2 regions of the Bacillus sp. NPDC093026 genome follow, and region 2 is predicted to be linked to the other one. Evidence: a T-box and tRNA genes for the amino acid it is inferred to sense, from the RefSeq annotation. Region 2 holds a T-box; the other holds one or more tRNA genes.
What was found. A T-box is a leader RNA that pairs with one kind of tRNA and senses whether it is charged. The one in region 2 lies ahead of tyrS (tyrosine--tRNA ligase), so its partner is inferred to be a tRNA-Tyr.

Region 1: it encodes a tRNA-Tyr, which carries the amino acid that the T-box ahead of tyrS (tyrosine--tRNA ligase) is inferred to sense. The anticodon was not compared.

What each region holds. Positions count from the first base shown of each region.
Region 1 is NZ_JBIVPN010000007.1:130,882-142,086, forward strand. Features, by position in the region: gene glmS (glutamine--fructose-6-phosphate transaminase (isomerizing)) at 1-1,409, opposite strand, end outside; gene glmM (phosphoglucosamine mutase) at 1,981-3,327, opposite strand; gene ACIQCE_RS14175 (CdaR family protein) at 3,353-4,762, opposite strand; gene cdaA (diadenylate cyclase CdaA) at 4,755-5,576, opposite strand; gene rsiW (anti-sigma-W factor RsiW) at 5,788-6,414, opposite strand; gene sigW (RNA polymerase sigma factor SigW) at 6,429-6,992, opposite strand; gene rocF (arginase) at 7,188-8,102, opposite strand; tRNA gene ACIQCE_RS14200 (tRNA-Gln) at 8,228-8,299, opposite strand; tRNA gene ACIQCE_RS14205 (tRNA-Tyr) at 8,304-8,388, opposite strand; tRNA gene ACIQCE_RS14210 (tRNA-Thr) at 8,416-8,488, opposite strand; tRNA gene ACIQCE_RS14215 (tRNA-Val) at 8,495-8,570, opposite strand; tRNA gene ACIQCE_RS14220 (tRNA-Glu) at 8,577-8,651, opposite strand; gene murQ (N-acetylmuramic acid 6-phosphate etherase) at 8,887-9,798, shown strand; gene ACIQCE_RS14230 (MurR/RpiR family transcriptional regulator) at 9,812-10,681, shown strand; gene ACIQCE_RS14235 (PTS transporter subunit EIIC) at 10,678-11,205, shown strand, end outside.
Region 2 is NZ_JBIVPN010000004.1:123,417-134,621, reverse strand. Features, by position in the region: gene ACIQCE_RS11435 (bifunctional 3-deoxy-7-phosphoheptulonate synthase/chorismate mutase) at 1-781, shown strand, start outside; gene ccpA (catabolite control protein A) at 1,228-2,229, shown strand; gene ACIQCE_RS11425 (acetoin utilization protein AcuC) at 2,508-3,668, opposite strand; gene ACIQCE_RS11420 (CBS and ACT domain-containing protein) at 3,665-4,306, opposite strand; gene ACIQCE_RS11415 (GNAT family N-acetyltransferase) at 4,344-4,976, opposite strand; gene acsA (acetate--CoA ligase) at 5,132-6,856, shown strand; T-box leader at 6,915-7,152, shown strand; gene tyrS (tyrosine--tRNA ligase) at 7,205-8,473, shown strand; gene ACIQCE_RS11400 (esterase/lipase family protein) at 8,794-9,372, shown strand; gene ACIQCE_RS11395 (cysteine hydrolase family protein) at 9,775-10,335, shown strand; partial or broken gene ACIQCE_RS11390 (hypothetical protein) at 10,644-11,205, shown strand, end outside.

The sequences.
Region 1 (11,205 bases), on a different contig from region 2:
AGTCCTCTTCCGATAAAGAAAGCGTTACGTGTCACTGTGAAGAAGTCACGAGCGATTTGTTCCATTTCATCCTTTTGATCGACAAGGGCTTCCATTGCGTTTGCTACAATCCCAAGCTCTTTCACAAGATCAAAGTCAAGAGATTGACCATTTAATTCTGCAGCGACAGATGCTAGGATCGCAAGAACAGCGATTTGCGCTGTGTATGCTTTTGTTGAAGCCACTGCAATTTCTGGTCCAGCATGCAGAAGTAATGTGAAGTCCGCTTCACGTGATAGCGTTGAACCTGGCACATTTGTAATCGTTAATGCTTTATGGCCAAGCTCTTTCACTTGAACAAGTACAGCACGGCTGTCCGCAGTCTCCCCAGATTGAGAAAGGAAAATGAATAGCGGCTTTTTCGATAAAAGCGGCATGTTGTAAGAAAATTCACTTGCCACATGAACTTCCACAGGAACTTTCGCCCAATCTTCAATATATTGTTTACCGACAAGTCCTGCATGGTAGCTCGTTCCGCAAGCCACAATGTAAATTCGGTCTGCTTCTGCTACTGCGCCTGCGATATCGCCAGCGACAGACAGCTTACCATTTTCATCTTGATATTCTTGGATGATTTTTCGCATGACAAGCGGCTGTTCATCCGTTTCTTTTAACATGTAGTGAGGATATGTGCCTTTCTCGATGTCGCTTGCATCAAGCTCAGCAATATAAGAAGGACGTATCATGATGTCACCGTCAAGGTTCTTAATGATGACCTCGTCTTTTGTGACAATGACCATTTCTTTATCCATTAATTCCGCATATTCGTTCGTTACTTGAAGCATCGCCATTGCGTCAGAAGCCACAACGTTGAAGCCTTCACCAAAACCAACTAAAAGCGGGCTTTTGTTTTTCGCCACATAGATTGTTTCTTTGTTTTCGTTATCGAATAGAGCAATTGCGTAAGAGCCTTTTAGTTGAAGAAGCGTTTGACGGAAAGCTTCCTCTGTATCAAGACCTCTATTCACAAATTGTTCGATGACTTGAACAACAACCTCTGTATCTGTGTCGCTTTTTAGTGTGACGTCTTGTAAATATTCACGTGTCAACTGAACATAGTTCTCGATGACACCGTTATGAACAAGCGTAAAACGGCCAGAAGCACTCTGATGCGGATGCGCATTAAGATGGCTTGGTACACCGTGTGTTGCCCAGCGTGTATGTCCAATTCCTGCTGTTGATGCCACGTTTGCATCAACGACTTCACGAAGCTTAGCGATACGTCCTTTTTCTTTGAACACATGCACGCCATCTTCGTTTGCCACAGCAATACCTGCTGAGTCATACCCGCGGTATTCAAGCTTCTCTAAACCTTTTAATAAGATTTCCTTCGCATCATTCTGACCAATATAACCTACGATTCCACACATATTTTTCTTCCTCCCGATGATGAGAAAGGGGACAAAGAAAGCCTACTAAAATAGAAGGGACATTTCTTCGTCCCTCTCTACATGTTTAATTTGGGAGATCATGTGTATTCCCTTTGTTCAAAGAGTCACCTCTTTGGTTTAAAGAAACACTTGCGGCTGTGATCTCTTTTGATCAGCCGGGAGGCATCCGCCGAAAATTCGATAACCTCCATCCTCGTCAACTAAGCATCTTTTATCCGATCGCTTAGTTCGGGCGCTATCATTATAAGAGTTACGAACATCTACCCTGCCTTTCCTGCTAGAATAATAATCCAATAACACAAGGATGATTGTACTACAAGGTCTGACCTCCGTCAATCACATTTTAGCGGGCATCACCTTCCTTCAGAAAGTTATACCTCTTTACACTATATGCGAAGAGGCTTGGCACGTTCTACCTTTGATGTGCTCTCCTATGTATGAGCAAGCAACAGCATAATGCCCTCGATTATATCATTCGTACAGGATGCCTCTCTTATGACGTATATTTTTTAAAAAAGCAAACCGCTACTATGCGATTTGCTTTTATTTTTTATTCGATACCCATTTCTTCCTTCACTACAGCTGTAATTCGAGTAACATACTCCTCACACAGCTCTTTCGTTTTGGCTTCTGCCATCACTCGTACAAGCGGTTCTGTACCAGATGGGCGCACAAGAATACGGCCATCACCGTTCATCTCTTTTTCCACCTCTTGGATGACCGCTTTGACTTTTTCATTTTCTTCCACTTTATATTTATCAGACACTTTGACATTCACAAGAAGTTGCGGAAACTTTTGCATTTCCGCTGCAAGTTCTGACAATGTTTTTCCTGTCGCTTTTAACGTATTGACGAGCATGATCGCAGAAAGCATCCCGTCACCCGTCGTATTGTAATCAAGGAAAATCAAGTGACCTGATTGCTCGCCGCCGACATTATAGCCATCCTTTTTCATAGCCTCTACCACATAACGGTCGCCGACAGCAGTTTGAATACTCTTGATGCCTTGCTTTTCTAGCGCTTTGTAGAAACCTAGGTTACTCATAACCGTTGATACAACCGTGTCATCCTTTAGTCGACCTTCACTCTTCAAATAACGTGCACATATGTACATAATTTGGTCTCCGTCTACGATTTCGCCTTTTTCATCTACTGCAATTAATCGGTCGCCGTCACCATCAAAAGCAAGGCCAATGTCTGCTCCCTTCTCCTTCACAAAAGCAGAAAGTGCCTCTGGATGAGTTGAGCCTACCCCATCATTGATATTCAACCCGTTTGGTGATGTCCCCATTGTCGACACATCTGCATCCAGATCTGCAAATAAGTGAGTCGCAAGGGAAGATGTTGCGCCGTGGGCACAATCAAGCGCCACGTGAATACCTGTGAAATCCTCATCCGCTGTCTGTTTCAAGAATTGCAAATATTTCTGACCGCCCTCAAAATAGTCATTCACTGTCCCAAGATCGGCTCCAACCGGACGTGGTAAATGGTCAACTGGCTGATCCATCAACTGCTCAATTTCATTCTCCTGCTCATCAGACAGCTTAAAGCCATCGCCGCCGAAAAATTTAATCCCATTGTCTTGAACTGGATTGTGAGAAGCAGATATCATGACGCCCGCTTCAGCATCCATTGCTTTTGTTAAATAGGAAACACCAGGTGTTGAGATCACACCTAAACGCATGACTTCAGCTCCAATAGAAAGCAAGCCTGCAACCAGTGCTCCTTCTAGCATATGACCGGATACACGCGTATCTCGTCCAACGAGTACCTTTGGACGTTCTTTATCCTTCGTGAGGACATAGCCGCCAAATCTCCCAATCTTAAAAGCGAGCTCTGGCGTTAATTCGCTATTAGCCACACCCCTTACACCATCAGTTCCAAAGTACTTGCCCATGTTTCAATCGCTCCTTTTTTACCATTCAAGAGGACGCAGCGTCCTCTTTTGTATCTTCTTTGATACGTTGCCTTTGACTCGATTCTATCTTGCCTTTATCCTGTGTCGATTGCTCTTTACTCTTATCTTCTTGATCATCATCGTCCGGCGATTGATCCCTTCGATCATTTTTAGAAGCAGGTTGATCCTCCGAATCGGTTGAGATGAGTTTGACCTTGACCTTCGATCTTGATAATGACCATGTCACATTTTGAGGGCCATTCACTTGCACTTTGACCTCATGTGAACCTTCGTTCAGATCTGCGACATTGATATAGGCATCAACATCTGAAGCTTTTAGATGATCAATTGCGCTCTTTGACCCTTTGGCTGTCAATGTAATCCGTCCAGAAGATGGACTCACAAATTGAGAGGTGAGATTCTTACTAAGGCCCACGACGGATATCGGCACATTATCTATTTTTTTCTGCTCAGCTGTTGCAACCTTCACTTTGATTTTGACTGTTTCAGGTGAAACCTTTTTCACACCATCTGGCAACGGAATTTCCGCATCAATCTCTGTATCATCTTTAATTTTACTAAGGTCTAGCTTGACTCCATCAATAAAATCAAGTGCATCCAGTACCTTTTGAGAACCGTATACCGTGACCTCACTCGGGCTTGTCTCGATGCTTGAGATACTAATCCCATCCGGTAAATTACCTGTCCGCTCAATCTTAAACGGAACCTTTTTACTCGGACTTGTGATGGGGACTGTAATATCGACAACCGATGGACTTACTTCAACCGGCAACTCATTTCCATTGCTATCGTATACTGTGAGCTTCGCTTCTTTTTGAATTTGTTCATCGACATCCTCTAAATTGACAAATGCTTTAATAACAGAAATTTTGTCAATGACATCCTTCGACCCAGTGACTGTTACTTTTTTCGGATTCACAATTGGCTGTTCTGGTGAATAGCCGTCTTTTATTTTATTTTGATTGTAAAATTCTGTTTCAACAGGAAATTCCGCTGATGTTTTCTCTTGTATCGTTACGGTCGTAACAGATGGGTTAATCGTTAGGGTGAGACCCTGCGATACACCTCTTGCCTTCAACTCCACCTTATGTGTACCTGTCGTTAAATGTTGCATATCTGCGTAAATTTCAAAGTTTTTTGTTTGTCTAGCCGTTTTCACAGCACTTGTTGATCCTTTAATGGTGACATTGACTGTCTGTGGTACACCTGTGACGACATATTTTTCGTCATCATAATATGCTTTAACAGGAATGTCTGTTAAGGTTGCTTCATCAGTTGTAGATGTTGGAAAAAAGGATTCACCGATTTTTTTCGGCGAGGGCGCTTGCGCTGAATTGACTGCTCCATACAGCAATAAAGCGAAGACCAATGCAAGAAACTTTACAGCCCAGCGATTATTTAAAATCTTATCCATTTTTCTTGCCCCTCCAATACCATTTGGTCGAGGAAGCATCTTTGCTGTTCTTACTAAACTCAGCAATCAGCATTTCTTCAAGCGCTTCTTCTGTCAATTCTCGATGGAGATCTCCATTTCTCGCAACACTGATACTGCCTGTCTCCTCCGAGACGATGACTGTTAAGCTGTCAGTCACTTCACTAATACCTACAGCCGCTCTATGACGGGTTCCCAGTTCCTTTGAGATAAAAGGACTCTCTGACAGCGGCAAATAACAAGCCGCAGCTGCAATCTCATCACGCTTCATAATCACAGCACCGTCATGAAGTGGTGTATTCGGAATGAAAATATTAATGAGCAGCTCAGAACTCACCTTTGCATTCAAAGGAATTCCTGTCTCTATGTAATCATTCATCCCAGTATCGCGCTCAATTGTCAATAGCGCCCCTATTCTACGTTTTGCCATATAATTAATTGCTTTTGTAATTGCCTCGATCGTTTTTTTCTGCTGTTCCTCTACAGGTGTCCCGCTTCTTGAAAAGAAACGGCCGCGCCCAAGCTGCTCAAGTGCTCTCCTTAGCTCTGGCTGAAAAATAATAATGATCGCAAGGAAACCCCATGTAATCGCTTGATCCATCAGCCATTGAAGTGTGTTTAGACCGAGATACGCACTTCCCATTCTGACGAGAACAATGACCACAATTCCCTTTAAAAGCTGAACAGCTTTTGTTCCGCGGATGACCATCATTAATTTATATATCACATACCAAACAACGAGAATATCAACAGCATTACCGAGGTACTGCAAAAAAGGAATATCCCCTAAAGCCATTTCCTCGTCCTCCAGAATTTTTAAGTTTCTTCGTATGTTGCATTTTTTATAAAAAAAGAGCCTATGTATAAATACATAGCGTGGCTATTATATCACATTTTGTTTCAGCAAGGAAAATGGTTGCCCTATATAGTTTACATTGCGACAAGTATAACCGCCGATCGAATAGAAAAAGAGCAGCCTCACTAGGAGTCTGCTCTATGTTGTTTGATTACTTTTGCTCCTCTGGTCCAATCACCCGCATCACTTCTTGTGCTGTGGATTTCATTTTATACCAGATCCAATCAAACACTTCATTAATTTCATTGATTTGACCAGTGACTTGTCCGGCAGAAGCTGTCAACTGTTCTCCATTGACGACCGTTACATTTCCATCAACCTTGCCCTCTACAATCAATTTGCCATTTTTGACAGTCACATCACCTTTGACGGTTTCCCCTTTAGGCACTGTTACTGTACTATTTTCAACAACGAGATTCGGCTGCTTAGACACACTGAAATTATGATCAGTATTCCAGCTTGTAAACAGACTGCCTCCCATCAATATCACAAAGAGAGCAGCGGCTACCATCAGTGGGTGAGATTTGATCCATCTTTGAATCGACACGCGCTTTTTCTCCTTTGGAAGACCACCCATCACCTTTGCAGTGAAATCTGACGGTGCTTCTATATGAGACGTACTCTGCACAAGCGCAACGGATTTCTCAATTTGTTGAAAATGAGTACGGCACTCCTCACACGATTGCAGATGGGTCTTTAACTCTTTTTCATCTTCGGGCATGATATCCCGGTCTAAATACTGATGCATAAGCTGGACGATTTTATCCTGACAGCTCATCAAAATCACCTCACTCAAAGGTCTCTCAACTGTTTCCGGAGAGCCTCTCTCCCCCTGTGTATTCTCGTTTTCACCGTACCAACTGGTATATTCAGAATTTCACTAATTTCTTTTAATGAGAGTTCATCAATATACTTTAGTACGATGACTAAACGATATTTATCAGGTAATCTTAAAATTTTTTGCTGAATGGTGCTCGATAATTCAAGAGACAACACCTCATCCTCTGGCAGAACGCCGTCGGCAGCAATTTGAGAATACATATTGAGTCCTTCTGTTCCTGCAACCTCTGCATCTAAATAATAATCCGGCTTTTTTTTGCGAATACGGTCGATGGTCAAGTTGGTTGCAATGCGATACAGCCATGTGGAAAACTTACGATCCACATCATAACTTTCAATATTCACATAGGCACGAATGAAAGCTTCCTGCGCAATATCCTCCGCTTCATGTGCGTTCCCAAGCATACGATAGCATAGCTGATAAATTTTGTCTTTATACAGGTCTACAATGTCTGTAAAAGCGTTCTGGTCGCCTTTTTTTACTTGCTTAATTCTTTTTTTAATTATTGTTTCCATAGTATATTCAACCTCTGCCTTCACCGGTCTTTATGTATACGAACCTTTTACCAAAAGGTTTCATTCTCCTCTAAAAAATAGTGTAACAAATTTTTGACAGCGTGTTATGCATATCAGCTGGTAAAAACCTTAACATATCCTTAAAATTCATTCTCTTTTGCTTACAATAAAAAAAGACCGGGAACAAATCCCGATCTACAATAACTTTTCACCCATTAAAGAGCCAATTAAAGCAACAGCCGCTTCTGCTGTTTTATTTCGCTCATCTAATACTGGATTAACCTCAACAAATTCAGCAGAAGTCAAAATGCCCGATTCCTCTAAAAGCTCCATAGCAAGATGACTCTCTCGATAACTCATTCCACCTGCAACTGGTGTCCCTACGCCAGGGCATTCTGCTGGATCTAATCCGTCTAAATCAAGAGACAAATGAACACCGTCGGTTCTCTCCTTTAAATACGAAATAGATTCCTCCATTACCTTCGTCATCCCCAACCGGTCAATCTCATGCATCGTATATACCTTAATGCCTTTTTCTCTAATTAACACACGCTCTCCTTCATCTAAGGAACGAGCACCAATTAAAATAACATTTTCAGGTTTTACTTTTGGAGAATAACCACCAATATTCGTTAAATCAGAATGCCCAAGACCAAGACTGACTGCAAGCGGCATTCCATGGATATTCCCAGAGGGAGACGTTTCCTCCGTATTTAAATCACCGTGCGCATCATACCAAATAACACCTAGATTTTCATAATGCTTAGAAACTCCTGCCAATGTTCCAATTGCAATGCTATGATCACCGCCTAAAATCAGCGGGAATGAACCTGACTGAACAATTCCATCTACCTTTTCAGCAAGCAGCTTATTCGCACTCGCATTCTCCGTTAAATTTTTTAATTTCTCACTCGTATACAGCCCTTTTTCATCGTCCCTTTGCTCGACTGGAATATCTCCTAGATCTTCCACATCAAATGAAAGCGATTCCAATTTTTCCTTTACTCCTGCACACCGAATCGCACTTGGCCCCATATCCACGCCTCTTCTCATTTGACCCAAGTCCATTGGAACACCCACAAGTGTAACCTTCTTTTGATTTTTTCCCATATGTACATCCCCTTTCCGTTCATGCTTTTATTCTACTGTCTCGATGCCTCCTGACTCAACTCGACAACATTTTGAATAGTTATACAACATAAAAAAAGACACCTTTTTTTGAAAAGGTGTCTTGACTGGGCTAGCTGGATTCGAACCAACGCATGACGGAGTCAAAGTCCGTTGCCTTACCGCTTGGCTATAGCCCAAAAATGGTGGAGGGGGACGGATTCGAACCGCCGAACCCGGAGGGAGCGGATTTACAGTCCGCCGCGTTTAGCCACTTCGCTACCCCTCCACATATAAAATTGATAAAGAAAAACAGTGCCGGCAAGAGGACTTGAACCCCCAACCTACTGATTACAAGTCAGTTGCTCTACCAATTGAGCTACACCGGCATATTATGGTGGAGGATGACGGGCTCGAACCGCCGACCCTCTGCTTGTAAGGCAGATGCTCTCCCAGCTGAGCTAATCCTCCACATCATGGTGACCCGTACGGGATTCGAACCCGTGTTACCGCCGTGAAAGGGCGGTGTCTTAACCGCTTGACCAACGGGCCAATTTTGTCAAGTTTACTGTTTCCTTGAAGCTGACAAAAGTTATTATATACAGGTTGTTCCCTTTTTGTAAAGGGGAATTTTATTATTTTTATTTTCTAACAATTCACCTTATCGTAAGTCATCTTCATTTTTGAAATGAAATTTCAATATATAAATATAATATTGAAATTTCATGCCAGAATGAATATACTGAAAATGAAGAAATAACAGGCGCAATGCCAGGAGGTATATCACATGCAGCCATCTCAACTGCGTTCTTTAACAACTGAATCAAGAAATCCTCACACGATGAGAATCTCACAAGCTAATCCACTTGAAATACTTCAGATGATTAATGAAGAAGATATGAAGGTCGCTCAAGCGGTCAATCGCGTACTTCCACATGTGAAAACAGCAAGTGATTTTGCCGATGAATCCATCACAAATGGAGGAAGATTGATCTACATGGGCGCAGGGACAAGTGGGAGAATCGGTGTCATGGATGCCGTTGAATGCCCGCCCACTTACAGCGTCTCACCTGATGTGATTGTAGGCATTATGGCAGGCGGAGACTCAGCCTTTTCTCAAGCTGCCGAAGATGTAGAAGACAGTGAAGAAGCCGGCAAACAAGATTTGAGACGGATCCAACTTTCTTCAAAAGATACTGTCGTCGGCATAGCGGCAAGCGGTAGAACACCTTACATTATTGGCGCTTTAACCTATGCAAAATCTATTGGGGCAAAAACAGTCGCCCTCAGCTGTAATGAACAAGCAAAAATTAGTGAGCTGGCAGACTGCGCCATTGAAGTCATCGTTGGGCCTGAAGCCATCACCGGCTCAACACGAATGAAAGCTGCAACCGCTCATAAAATGATTTTAAATATGATTTCTACATCAGTCATGATCAGACAAGGCAAAGTATACGAAAACCTAATGGTCGATGTAAAAGTGAGCAATCATAAATTAAAAGAACGAGCCATCGCCATTATTCAACATGTGACAAATGCTTCCTATGAACAAGCTCTAAAAACCCTTGAGGCTGCCGAATTAGAAGTCAAAACAGCCATCGTCATGCTCCAGGCAAAAACAGATAAGAAAACAGCAAAGAATTTACTTCATCAAACGAACGGCCACATCGACAAAGCCATACTACGTCATCAATCTTAAAGGAGGCGGTTATATGTCAGCAGGTGGACTCACCCTACTACACACAATGAAATCAAAGCTCCCCCAATCTGAAAAAACCATTGCAGACTACATTCTTGCCTATCCTGACAAAGTCATTAAGAGCACAGTACATGAAATCAGTCAGGCTGCCGGTGCAAGCAGTTCAGCTGTCGTTCGCCTTTGTAAATCTCTTGGGCTTGATGGATATCATGATTTAAAAATGAGGATCGCTGGAGATTTAATGAATGCAGACAAACAAGGCTACCGAGATATTGAACAAGATGAACCACTGAACTCCATCATTCAAAAGACAGCGGGAAACTCTATTCAATCCATTCGAGACACAGCCTCTATTTTAAATGTAGAAGCTTTAGAAAAAGCCGTTCAACTGCTTCTCTCTGCGAAACAAATACACTTTATCGGTGTTGGTGCATCAGGTATCGTCGCAGCCGATGCACAGCAAAAATTCTTGAGAATCAACTATGCGGCGACAGCATTTACTGACATGCATATTGCATCCACTGTCATCGCAAACGCAGGAAAAAATGACATCGTGTTCGGTATATCCTTTTCAGGAGAGACCGAAGAGATTATTCATGCTCTTCAGCTCGCAAAAGATCATCAAGTGAAAACCGTCGCCTTAACGCATCCAGGTCATACCAGCGTTTCTTCGTTGTGTGATGTTCACCTAACGACTTCTGGTTCGAATGAAGCACCTTTTCGCAGCGCTGCCACTTCCTCTAGAATGGCACAGCTTTACTTAATTGATGTCTTATTTCTCAGCCTAGCTTCCCGTCAATATGAACAAACAGCTCAATATATTGACAAAACAAGGCATGCCATCCGCTCCATGAAAAGAAAATCAAAGGGGGATTCAACATGAGTCATCAAAATAAATATCAGCAGTTAGCGGAAGAGATTCTTTCGCTTTGCGGTGGTCCAGATAACATCTCTTCCCATACACATTGTATGACACGTCTCCGTATTACACCAATCGACAACGAGAAGATTCAATTGGCAAAGATCCATGAACTTGATGGCGTCATCGGCGTTGTTGAAGCTGAAACACTCCAAATTATTTTAGGCACTGGCGTCGTAAACCAAGTATCAAGTGCGTTTGAACAACTGCTGAACTCATCCAATACGTATGACCTGAAAAACGAAGCACAAAAGAACAAACAAGTCATTTCACAAAAAAATCGCACACCCTTCAAATTATTTTTACGCCGCATTGCCAGCATCTTTATTCCAATTATTCCTGCGCTTGTTGCCTCAGGACTCATTACAGGTATTACAAAAGCAATCGTGCAAGCGGGCTGGCTTGATGAGAAATCCCAAGCTTCGATTATTTTAACCGTCATTGGCTCAGGCTTGTTCGCTTACCTCGGTATATTAGTTGGTACAAAT
Region 2 (11,205 bases):
GAAAAAACCAGAAAACACAATTGTGAACATTAATGGTGAAGCAATTGGTGATGGAACACAACGTTTTATCGTTGGACCATGTGCTGTTGAAAGCTATGAGCAAGTAGCAGAAGTCGCAGCTGCTGCTAAAAAGCAGGGGCTGAAACTTCTTCGCGGGGGCGCATTTAAACCTCGCACAAGTCCATACGATTTTCAAGGGCTTGGTGTAGACGGTCTAAAGATTCTAAAGCGTGTTGCTGATGAATATGGTCTTGCTGTCATTAGTGAAATTGTTAATCCTGCTCATATTCAAGAGGCCATTGAACATATTGATGTCATTCAAATTGGTGCACGTAATATGCAAAACTTTGAACTATTAAAAGAAGCCGGCTCTGTTAAGAAGCCAGTCCTTTTAAAACGTGGCCTTGCAGCAACCATTTCAGAATTCATCAATGCAGCTGAATACATCATCGCTCAAGGAAATGACCAAATTATTCTTTGTGAGCGTGGTATCCGCACATACGAAACAGCCACTAGAAATACACTGGATATCTCTGCAGTGCCAATCTTAAAACAAGAGACGCATTTACCAGTCTTTGTTGATGTGACGCATTCAACTGGACGTAGAGATCTTCTTCTTCCAACCGCTAAAGCAGCTCTTGCCATTGGAGCTGATGGTGTCATGGCGGAAGTGCATCCAGACCCATCTGTTGCTTTATCTGATTCAGCGCAGCAAATGGACATTCCTCAATTTGAGAAATGGTTAGACGCGCTAAGACCGCTTGTGAACATTCACGCGTAAGAATAGGTAGAAACCGCCGGATAACAACCCGGCGGTTTTTTAATGGAAAAAATAAGATGACATTGGGAATGAAAGCAAAGGGGCATATTGCAATATCAAAAAACACTGTTCACAATGTTTTCATTTTTAAAATTCGACAGAATCTGCTAAGATCATTGTCATAGCTGACGTTCACGACTATTTTTATAAAATATGATTCAATATACAGGTAACAAGCTGATGAAAGTTTGTTTAATTTAATTATAAAAAGAAAGGGAACGTTTTCATATGGCAAAAAAACGTGTATAATTTCATAAAAGAATGTCATTTTGATGTAGATTGAAAAATTATGTGTCTCTTTTCATCTTTTTGATGACAAATAGGATATTATTTTCCTCGTATCTGACATGTCTCTATCCAATTGGTGAATGCTATAGATATGAACTGTATTTGAAGGAGTGATTTATGTGAATAATGTTACAATATATGATGTAGCGAGAGAAGCAAATGTAAGTATGGCAACGGTATCACGCGTTGTAAATGGAAACCCGAATGTGAAACCAACGACAAGGAAAAAGGTGCTTGAAGCGATTGATCGCCTTGGCTACCGTCCAAATGCAGTAGCGCGGGGGCTTGCAAGTAAAAAGACGACAACTGTTGGTGTCATCATCCCTGATATATCTAGTGTTTTTTACTCTGAGCTTGCACGTGGAATTGAAGATATCGCCACAATGTACAAGTACAACATCATTTTAAGCAACTCAGATCAAAATACAGATAAAGAGCTTCATTTGTTAAATACGATGCTAGGTAAACAGGTGGATGGTATTGTCTTTATGGGCGGTAACATTACGGATGTGCATGTAGAAGAATTTAAGCGCTCTCCTGTACCGATTGTACTTGCAGCATCTGTCGAAGAGCAGGGAAAAACACCATCTGTAAACATTAACTATGAACAAGCGATTTATGATTCAGTACAATTATTGGTAGAAAAAGGACATAAACGCATTGCGTTTGTATCTGGTCCTTTGTCAGAACCAATTAACTCTGTTAGGAAGCTTGCAGGTTATAAGCGTGCGCTTGAAGAAGCGGGCATTGCTTTTGACGATAGGCTAGTCGCAGAAGGTGATTACTCTTATGACTCTGGGATTGAAGCGATTGCAAATCTGCTTGAGCAATCAGATCGGCCGACCGCTGTCATTGCAGCAACTGACGAAATGGCCCTTGGCGTCATTCACGGTGCACAGGATCGGGGAGTGTCAATTCCTGAAGACCTTGAGATCATTGGCTTTGATAACACAAGATTGTCCCTCATGGTGCGTCCTCAGTTGACAACCGTCGTGCAGCCAACATATGATATCGGTGCAGTGGCTATGAGACTACTCACAAAGCTAATGAACAAAGAACAAGTGGATGATCAAATTGTTGAACTGCCACACAGAATTGAAGAAAGACAATCAACGAAATAACAATGACACTAAGAAAGCAGCCCACATGATTTGTGGAGGTCTGCTTTCTTTTTATGATATTGAATTGAACCTTTTCTTGTTTATATGTTTCTGTATGATGGCCTTGTGTCTTCTTGTCAAAAGAATATAACGGTAATATATTCGATTGAGGTAAAAACGAATAAGAACATAAGCGAATTGTTAGAACGCACGAGATCCCTTATTGAGTGAAAAAAGGATCATCTATATTCCCGAAGACGTTTTGACTTGTTTAAAACTATTGTTGTTTGTAAACATTTTTATGCATTTTTCTTTTCTCTTCTTACAGGCATCAGCACTTTTTCAACCGTTTGCGCATTTTTTTCTGTAATCTCAGCTCTTCTTGGTATAGGAGCATATAAATCGTCAGGGTCTGACCATGTGTCAGGGAGCGTGACAGGCGATTGCTTGTTCCATGCAGTAATCCAGTCCTGAGGAATAGCAGATGGAGGTGTGATGCCTTTCATTTCAAGCCAAATGCGGCTCCATGCTCTTGGCACAACCCGCCAAATATCATAACCACCTCCGCCAACTGCAATCCATCTCCCGTCACAATATTGATGGGCAAGCTCATGTGCCAGTTTTGGAATTTCCTCATAAATTTTCATTGTGGCTGATAAATGTGTCAATGGGTCGTAATAATGAGCATCTGCCCCATTCTGCGTCAAAATCACATCTGGTTTAAAAAAAGCAGCAATCTCTGTCACTGCCGTTCGGTATGCATCAAGGAACGATTCATCTTCTGTAAATGCATCGAGCGGGATATTATAAGCATATCCATAGCCTTTATCGTGACCTCTTTCCTGTACTTGTCCAGTTCCAGGAAATAGGTATCGACCCGTTTCATGAATGGATACCGTACAAACCTCTGGATCATCATAAAAACTAAATTGTACACCATCTCCGTGATGAGCATCTGTATCAATATATAAAATTCTCGCACCATATTTTTTTTGAATATATTGAATGGCAACGGAGCTATCATTATAAATACAAAAGCCAGACGCACGCCCTTTAAATCCGTGATGAAGTCCGCCTCCAAGATTGACAGCATGCTGCGCATTTCCCATCATGACTTGATCGACAGCTGTTAATGTACCACCGACAAGAAGAGAAGCGGCTTCATGCATGCCTAAAAACATAGGTGTATCTTCTGTTCCAAGTCCATATCGTTCGCCCTCTGCTGTAGACAGCTTTCCTTCGCTTGCACGCTGAACGGCTTGGATATAATCCGCTGTATGCACGAGCTTTAATTCCTCAATCGTGGCTATACGCGGCGCAATGATCTCATCATCTGTTAATGCCTTCATTTTTTGAAGGAGATCAAATGTTAAGTAGACGCGTAGCTGATTGAAGGGATGATCTTGGTGGAATTGATACGTTTGAAAAGAAGGTGAAAAAACAAAGATCGCTTCTTTCATCTGATCGTCTGCTCCATTGGCCAGATCACTTTGTATCCTTTTGCACGAATGATTCTTGTCACATGATCCGCATGAATGGTTCTAAGGCGGAATACGAGCACTTTAGATGCCTCGTTTGCATGCGGATATACAAGTACGCTTAATATCTGAATATGATGCTCTTTTAAAATGGCCGTAATGTCTGCCAGCCCTTCCGTCATTTGTTCCACTTCAATCTCTAAGTGTGATCCCGGTTTGTCTGCACCTGTCAGTCTGACAAAGGTACGAAGTAAATCCGTTTTTGTGATAATCCCTACAAGTTTGCCGCGTCTCACAACGGGAAGGCAGCCAATTCCATGTTCAAGAAAGACATTCGAAATTTCCTCGACGAAATCAAGCGGGTGAGCCGTGACCGTTTCGAGCACCATAATCTCTTCAACCGGTCGCTGAATAAAAAGCTGTCTTTTTTCTGTTTCAAAAATACTTGGACTGGCATTTTTAATATCCCGATCTGTTACCATCCCAATGACAGAACCTTGATCAGATACGATTGGAATATGCCGAACGTGATGTGCTCTCATTTTTTGAATGGCTTCTTCAATCGTATCGGTTTTTCGCAATGTGATCACATTGCGCTGCATAATTTGTTCAATCATCATGTTTACCAATCCCCTTTGCCAAAAAACGAATGGAATGTTAATACATAAAGCGTTGATGGAAGCGAAGACGATCAAACTGTTCGATCGATTCAGGACTTACCTTACTGCCGATCCTTGCCATCAAGCAATTGGCTGGATGAGAGCTGATTTCCGGATCGTCGGTTGCAAACCAAACAAGACCTCCTGCATTCATCATTTTCTCCATCATTTTTCGATATTCCCAGACGTTTTTCTTTGTCCCCTTTAAGTCCCAATGCCAGTAATACTCGGTTGTCATAATGATGTAGTTCTCCATTTGCTCATCCATCATGCTCACATCAAGTAAATGCTTGCCTAATGAATACCCTCTAAAAGGAGGCGTGACCTCAATCGCACCAAGCTCAATTAAATTCTCCATATTGCCTTCTGACCAACGCTCAAGCGGATCAGGATACAAAAACGTCACATAGCCAACGACAAGCTTGTCATCTCTCGCAATGATAATGCGTCCTTCGGGAAGATCTGCTATTTCAACAAGTGCTTGTTTCTGTTCTTCAGGCGTGCGAAATGCCGTTAGTCCTTCATGAAACGTATAGTTCGCAAGCTCTGATGCAGGTACTGGTCCTTCAATGAGAATGTTGCCTGTTTCTCGTTCAATTGTTTTTGAATAATAAGTTTTAGGATGATCCACGTATCCACCGCCTCAAATTCTAGTGAGTCGTTTCTATTTTATCTTAAATCTTGCAGAAATTAAAACGGTTTCATTACAAGTTTTTTAAAAATTGAGAAAAAAATTCATCTATACTATAATGGTCATTGTAAACGTATGCAAAGGGGGACTGTTTGATGAAAGTCGAAACGCTACCATCAGTAAAAGGGGACTATCATTTAAAAGATTATGAAAAGGCATACAAAGAATTTAAATGGGAGGAAGCGAGAAAAAATTTCTCTTGGTATGAAACTGGAAAAGTAAATGCAGCATATGAAGCAATTGACAGACATGTGGACTCATTTCGGAAGAACAAGGTGGCGCTTCACTACAGAGATGCACAGCGAGATGAAAAGTATACGTTCTGGGATATGAAAGTAAACACAAATAAAGCGGGAAATATTCTAAGGGAAGAAGCACATGTTCAAAAAGGTGATCGAGTCTTTATCTTTATGCCAAGATCTCCTGAGCTCTATTTTATTTTGCTCGGCGCAGTCAAAATTGGTGCAATCGTCGGTCCATTATTTGAAGCATTTATGGAAGGTGCAGTCAAAGATCGTCTAGAGAACAGTGAAGCAAAGGTGATTGTCACAACACCTGACCTGTTAGAGCGAATTCCATTTGCGGAGCTCCCAATGCTTGAATCGGTCGTCATTGTCGGTGGTGAGCCTGAAGCCATTGATGGTGTGCGTACCATTTATTATGGAGAGGCATTTCAGCAGGCGTCAAAGGAACTCGAGATTGAATGGGTGGATGAAAAAGACGGGTTCCTGCTTCATTATACATCAGGTTCAACCGGTACGCCAAAAGGTGTTTTACATGTCCATGGAGCTATGGTGCAGCAAGGTCAGACTGGAAAATGGGTGCTTGACCTGAAGGAAGAAGACGTCTACTGGTGTACAGCAGATCCAGGTTGGGTGACAGGTACGGTTTACGGAATCTTTTCACCATGGTTAAATGGTGCAACAAATGTCATTTTAGGTGGACGGTTTAACCCTGAAACTTGGTATGAAACCATTGAATCACTAGGCGTGACGGTTTGGTATAGTGCACCAACAGCTTTCCGAATGTTGATGGGAGCTGGTGATGATCTTATCCAAAAATATGATCTTCGCTCACTTAGACACATATTAAGTGTAGGAGAACCTCTCAATCCGGAAGTGATTCGCTGGGGAGATGCTGTTTTTGCTAAGCGTATTCACGACACGTGGTGGATGACAGAAACAGGTGCACAGCTCATTTGCAATTATCCATGCATGGACATTAAGCCAGGTTCTATGGGAAAACCGATTCCAGGTGTGCAAGCAGCGATTGTGGATCATGCAGGGAATGAACTTCCTCCGTACCGGATGGGGAATCTTGCGATAAAAAAAGGGTGGCCGTCCATGATGCATGCGATCTGGAACAATCCTGAAAAATATGAATCTTACTTTATGCCGGGAGATTGGTATGTTTCAGGGGATTCAGCTTATATGGACGAAGATGGTTACTTTTGGTTCCAGGGACGTGTAGACGATGTCATCATGACATCAGGAGAGCGAGTCGGCCCATTTGAAGTAGAGAGTAAACTGGTCGAACATCCGGCAATCGCAGAAGCAGGTGTCATTGGGAAGCCAGACCCTGTCCGCGGTGAAATCATTAAAGCATTTATCGCTCTTCGAAGCGGCTATGAGGCAACAGATGAGCTGAAAGAAGAGATTCGAACCTTCGTGAAAAAAGGACTAGCGGCACATGCGGCTCCGAGAGAAATCGAGTTTAAAGACAAACTGCCAAAAACACGAAGTGGGAAAATTATGAGACGTGTGCTGAAAGCGTGGGAGCTGAATTTACCTGCTGGCGACCTTTCAACAATGGAAGATTAATCTCTTCGCCAGTTGACTTGATATCAAAAGTATGTTAAAAATGACTTTAGTTGAATATAAAAAGGTTTTGACTGAGATACAGTAGAATGATCTTTCCCTGTCCAAGAGAACTGACGGCTGGTGCGAGTCAGTACAAAGAGATATTCGAATTACCCTCACGAACCGCTTTTACGAAAAGGAGCAAAGAGTCTCTCTGATTAGTGAAAGAACGGATCTATCCGTTATCAGTGTAAGTGAAAAGACGTGATGTTTTGTCTTTTAAGCAGGGTGGTACCGCGATATATATCGTCCCTTCGTTCATTCGAAGGGGCGTTTTTTATGTTGAAATGAAAAAAAGGAGATTTGAATATGAGTCAACTGATTGAAGATTTATCGTACAGAGGATTAATTCAGCAACAAACAGACGAAGAAGGTCTGAAGAAATTATTATCAGAAGAAAAAATTAAGCTCTACTCTGGCTTTGATCCAACAGCAGACAGCTTGCACATTGGTCACCTATTACCGATTTTAACATTACGCAGATTCCAGGAAGCAGGCCATCACCCGATTGCACTTGTTGGCGGGGCGACTGGACTGATCGGCGATCCTAGCTTCAAAAAAGCAGAACGCTCGCTAAACCCTGCAGAAATCGTGCAAGAGTGGTCAGAGAAAATCAAAGGACAGCTGTCTCAATTTCTTGATTTTGAAGCAGGTGAAAACCCAGCCGTCATCGTAAACAACTATGACTGGATCAGCCAAATGAATGTCATCACATTCCTTCGTGATATTGGAAAAAACTTCGGTGTGAACTTCATGCTCGCAAAAGATATCGTCAGCTCCCGTATCGAGACAGGGATTTCTTACACAGAGTTCAGCTACGTGATTCTGCAATCTTTAGATTTCTTAAACCTTTACAGAAATGAAAACTGTAAGCTGCAAATCGGTGGAAGTGATCAGTGGGGAAATATCACATCTGGACTTGAGTTGATCCGTAAGTCTGAGGCAGAAGGCGCAAAAGCATTCGGTCTCACAATGCCGCTTGTCACAAAGGCAGACGGCACGAAGTTTGGTAAAACAGAAGGCGGCGCCATCTGGTTAGATAAAGAAAAAACGTCACCATATGAATTTTACCAATTCTGGATCAACACAGATGACCGTGATGTCGTGAAATACTTAAAATACTTTACGTTCTTATCAAAAGAAGAGATTGCATCGTACGAAGAAAAAGTGCAAACAGCTCCTGAAAAACGTGAAGCACAGCGCCGTTTAGCAGAAGAGGTCACGACACTTGTCCATGGTCGTGAGTCACTAGAGCAAGCCGTGAATATCTCAAATGCTTTATTTAAAGGAGATATCAAATCTCTTTCAGCAGAAGAAGTGAAAGTAGGCTTTAAGGATGTTCCATCAATGGAGAAAAGCAGTACAGAAGCATTAACACTAGTCGATGTACTAGTTGAATCAAAGCTGTCTCCATCAAAGCGTCAAGCACGTGAAGATATTACAAATGGGGCCGTCTATATCAACGGAGAGAGACAAACCGATAAAGACTATGTTCTTTCAGCTGAAGACCGAATTGAAAACCAATTTACCGTCTTAAGAAGAGGCAAAAAGAAATACTTCCTTGTGACTTACAAGTAAGAATGTGTGCAGCCGGTCTGCGAAAAACCGGCTGCTTTTTTTATGCAAATTGAGAGATGAGAGCCCTCATAGATCCTAATAGACTCTTAGAAGAGAGGTTGTCTAGTCTTTTGGCATTGGCCTCTGCGAAAGTCAAAGGTGCTTTTTTATTATTTAATGTCTATAAAATGATTGGACAAACAGTGCCTTGTTCACTTTTTTGTCATATTTTTCTTGTTTAAAATAAAGACGAACAAGATAAATAAGGGGGAATGAACGTGTCACTATTGATGAAAAGGAGTTTGCAGATTCTCGTTGCATTTGCATTGGTAGTTGGTTCAATGGTTTTTATCCAGCCGAAAGAGGTCAAAGCGGCTGAGCATAATCCGGTCGTGATGGTACATGGCATGGGCGGTGCTTCTTATAACTTTGCGGCGATCAAAAGATACCTGGTGTCACAGGGCTGGGACCGAAACCAATTATATGCAATTGATTTCATAGACAAAACAGGTAATAACCTGAACAATGGTCCGCGTTTATCCAGATACGTCAAAGATGTGTTAGCCAAAACGGGCGCCAAAAAAGTAGATATTGTGGCACATAGCATGGGCGGAGCCAACACGTTATATTATATTAAGAACCTAGACGGCGGAGATAAAATTGAAAATGTCGTCACACTAGGTGGAGCGAACGGACTCGTTTCACTCAGAGCATTACCAGGCACCGATCCAAATCAAAAAATTCTTTACACATCCGTCTATAGCTCAGCCGACCTCATCGTCGTCAACAGCCTCTCTCGCTTAATAGGCGCAAGAAACGTCCTCATCCATGGTGTTGGACATATCGGTCTATTAGCCTCAAGCCAAGTCAACGGCTATATTAAAGAAGGGCTGAACGGCGGGGGACAGAATACGAATTAAAAAAATGAAAAAAAGACAGCGAAACTGCTGTCTTTTTTGATGTCACCGAACATATTGAACTGCTAGATGATCAAAGATGCTTTGAAAGCATGAATGTCTTATTGATATAGGAGACACAGCGATGAAGCAAAAACTTAAACAATATTTCTTAGGATACTTTCTCTATTTTCCCTATTTATTTCTCATCATCTATTTCATTTAGATGAGTATCGTCAAATCAGTTCAAATAGGTAAGGTAACCTCTAACTGTACAACAATCATCGGGATCTATTACATCATAGCCAGTGGGTGGTTTGTCTTTTTGATGCAAAATCAGACAAAACATCGGTAAAAGCATGTACAAATTGACCACTATTCCTTACACTACATGTAGTGAACGAGAATCTTTGGAGGTGGGCGTTTGTGCAAACGAATCAAAAGGCTTTGATCATTGTAGATGTCCAAAAGGCGTTCGAGCATGAAAAATGGGGAGAACGAAATCATCTAGATGCAGAGAAGAATATCAGTCAACTTTTGACGTTTTGGAGAGAGAAAGGCTGGAAAGTGCTTCATATTCAGCATACCTCTGACAAGCCGGACTCTTTATTTCATCCGGCAAATGAAGGGCATCTTTTCAAAGAGATCGCCAAACCGCTAGAGGGAGAAACGGTGATACGAAAGAAAGTCAACAACAGCTTTATTGGTACAAACTTAGAGGAACAACTAAGAGCAAACGAGATCGACACTGTTGTGATCGCGGGATTAACAACCCCTCACTGCGTATCAACAACAACAAGAATGAGCGGGAATCTTGGCTTTGACACGTATCTCATTTCAGATGCAACCGCCGCCTTTGGACTAACAGATCAAACCGGTACATATTATGATCCGGAAACGATTCATCGGCTTTCGCTTGCCACACTGCATGATGAATTTGCGACTGTCATGACAACCGAACAATTGATTAGGGAATGGGAAAAATAATAGATAATGGCTTACGTTACGATAATAGTTGAGAGAAATATGGAACAAAAAATCCTCTGGAATTCCAGGGGATTTTTTCATTACTATAGATAACATGGATTTGAATGGGTTCTTAAGACTTGAGCGTTCTCAATAAAATATAATAGATGACCTTAGCAAAAATCAACTAAATTTTCACAACTAGAAGGCTTTTAAAAGAGTCTAGGAGATTATCTTTGTTCCATGCTTATTTTTATTCTTTATGCATTTAACTTATCACCTATTTATAGATTCAACATATGAATAATAATAAAGGAGATGAACAACTGATGAGTTGTGATAAGTATAAAAAATGCCCTCATTGCAAACAGAAACTATCAAAATCAAACTGTTGCGTCATTTGTAAGACAAAAGTTATTGTAGGACGACGAGGATTACGGGGATTAAGGGGAGCTACTGGGGCCACCGGTCCAACAGGTCCAACCGGAGCAGGAGCAGGAACTACCGGAGCCACTGGAGCTACCGGAGCCACTGGAGCTACAGGAGCTACAGGAGCCACCGGTCCGACCGGTCCAACCGGAGCCACAGGAGCCACCGGAGCCACCGGAGCCACAGGAGCTACGGGAGCCACAGGAGCCACCGGAGCTACGGGAGCCACCGGTCCGACCGGTCCAACTGGAGCCACGGGAGCCACCGGAGCTACGGGAGCCACCGGTCCAACAGGTCCAACCGGAGCCACAGGTGACACTGGAGCCACGGGAGCCACCGGAGCTACGGGAGCCACCGGTCCAACAGGTCCAACCGGAGCAACAGGAGCCACCGGAGCCACCGGAGCCACCGGAGCAACAGGAGCCACCGGAGCCACCGGAGCTACGGGAGCAACAGGTCCAA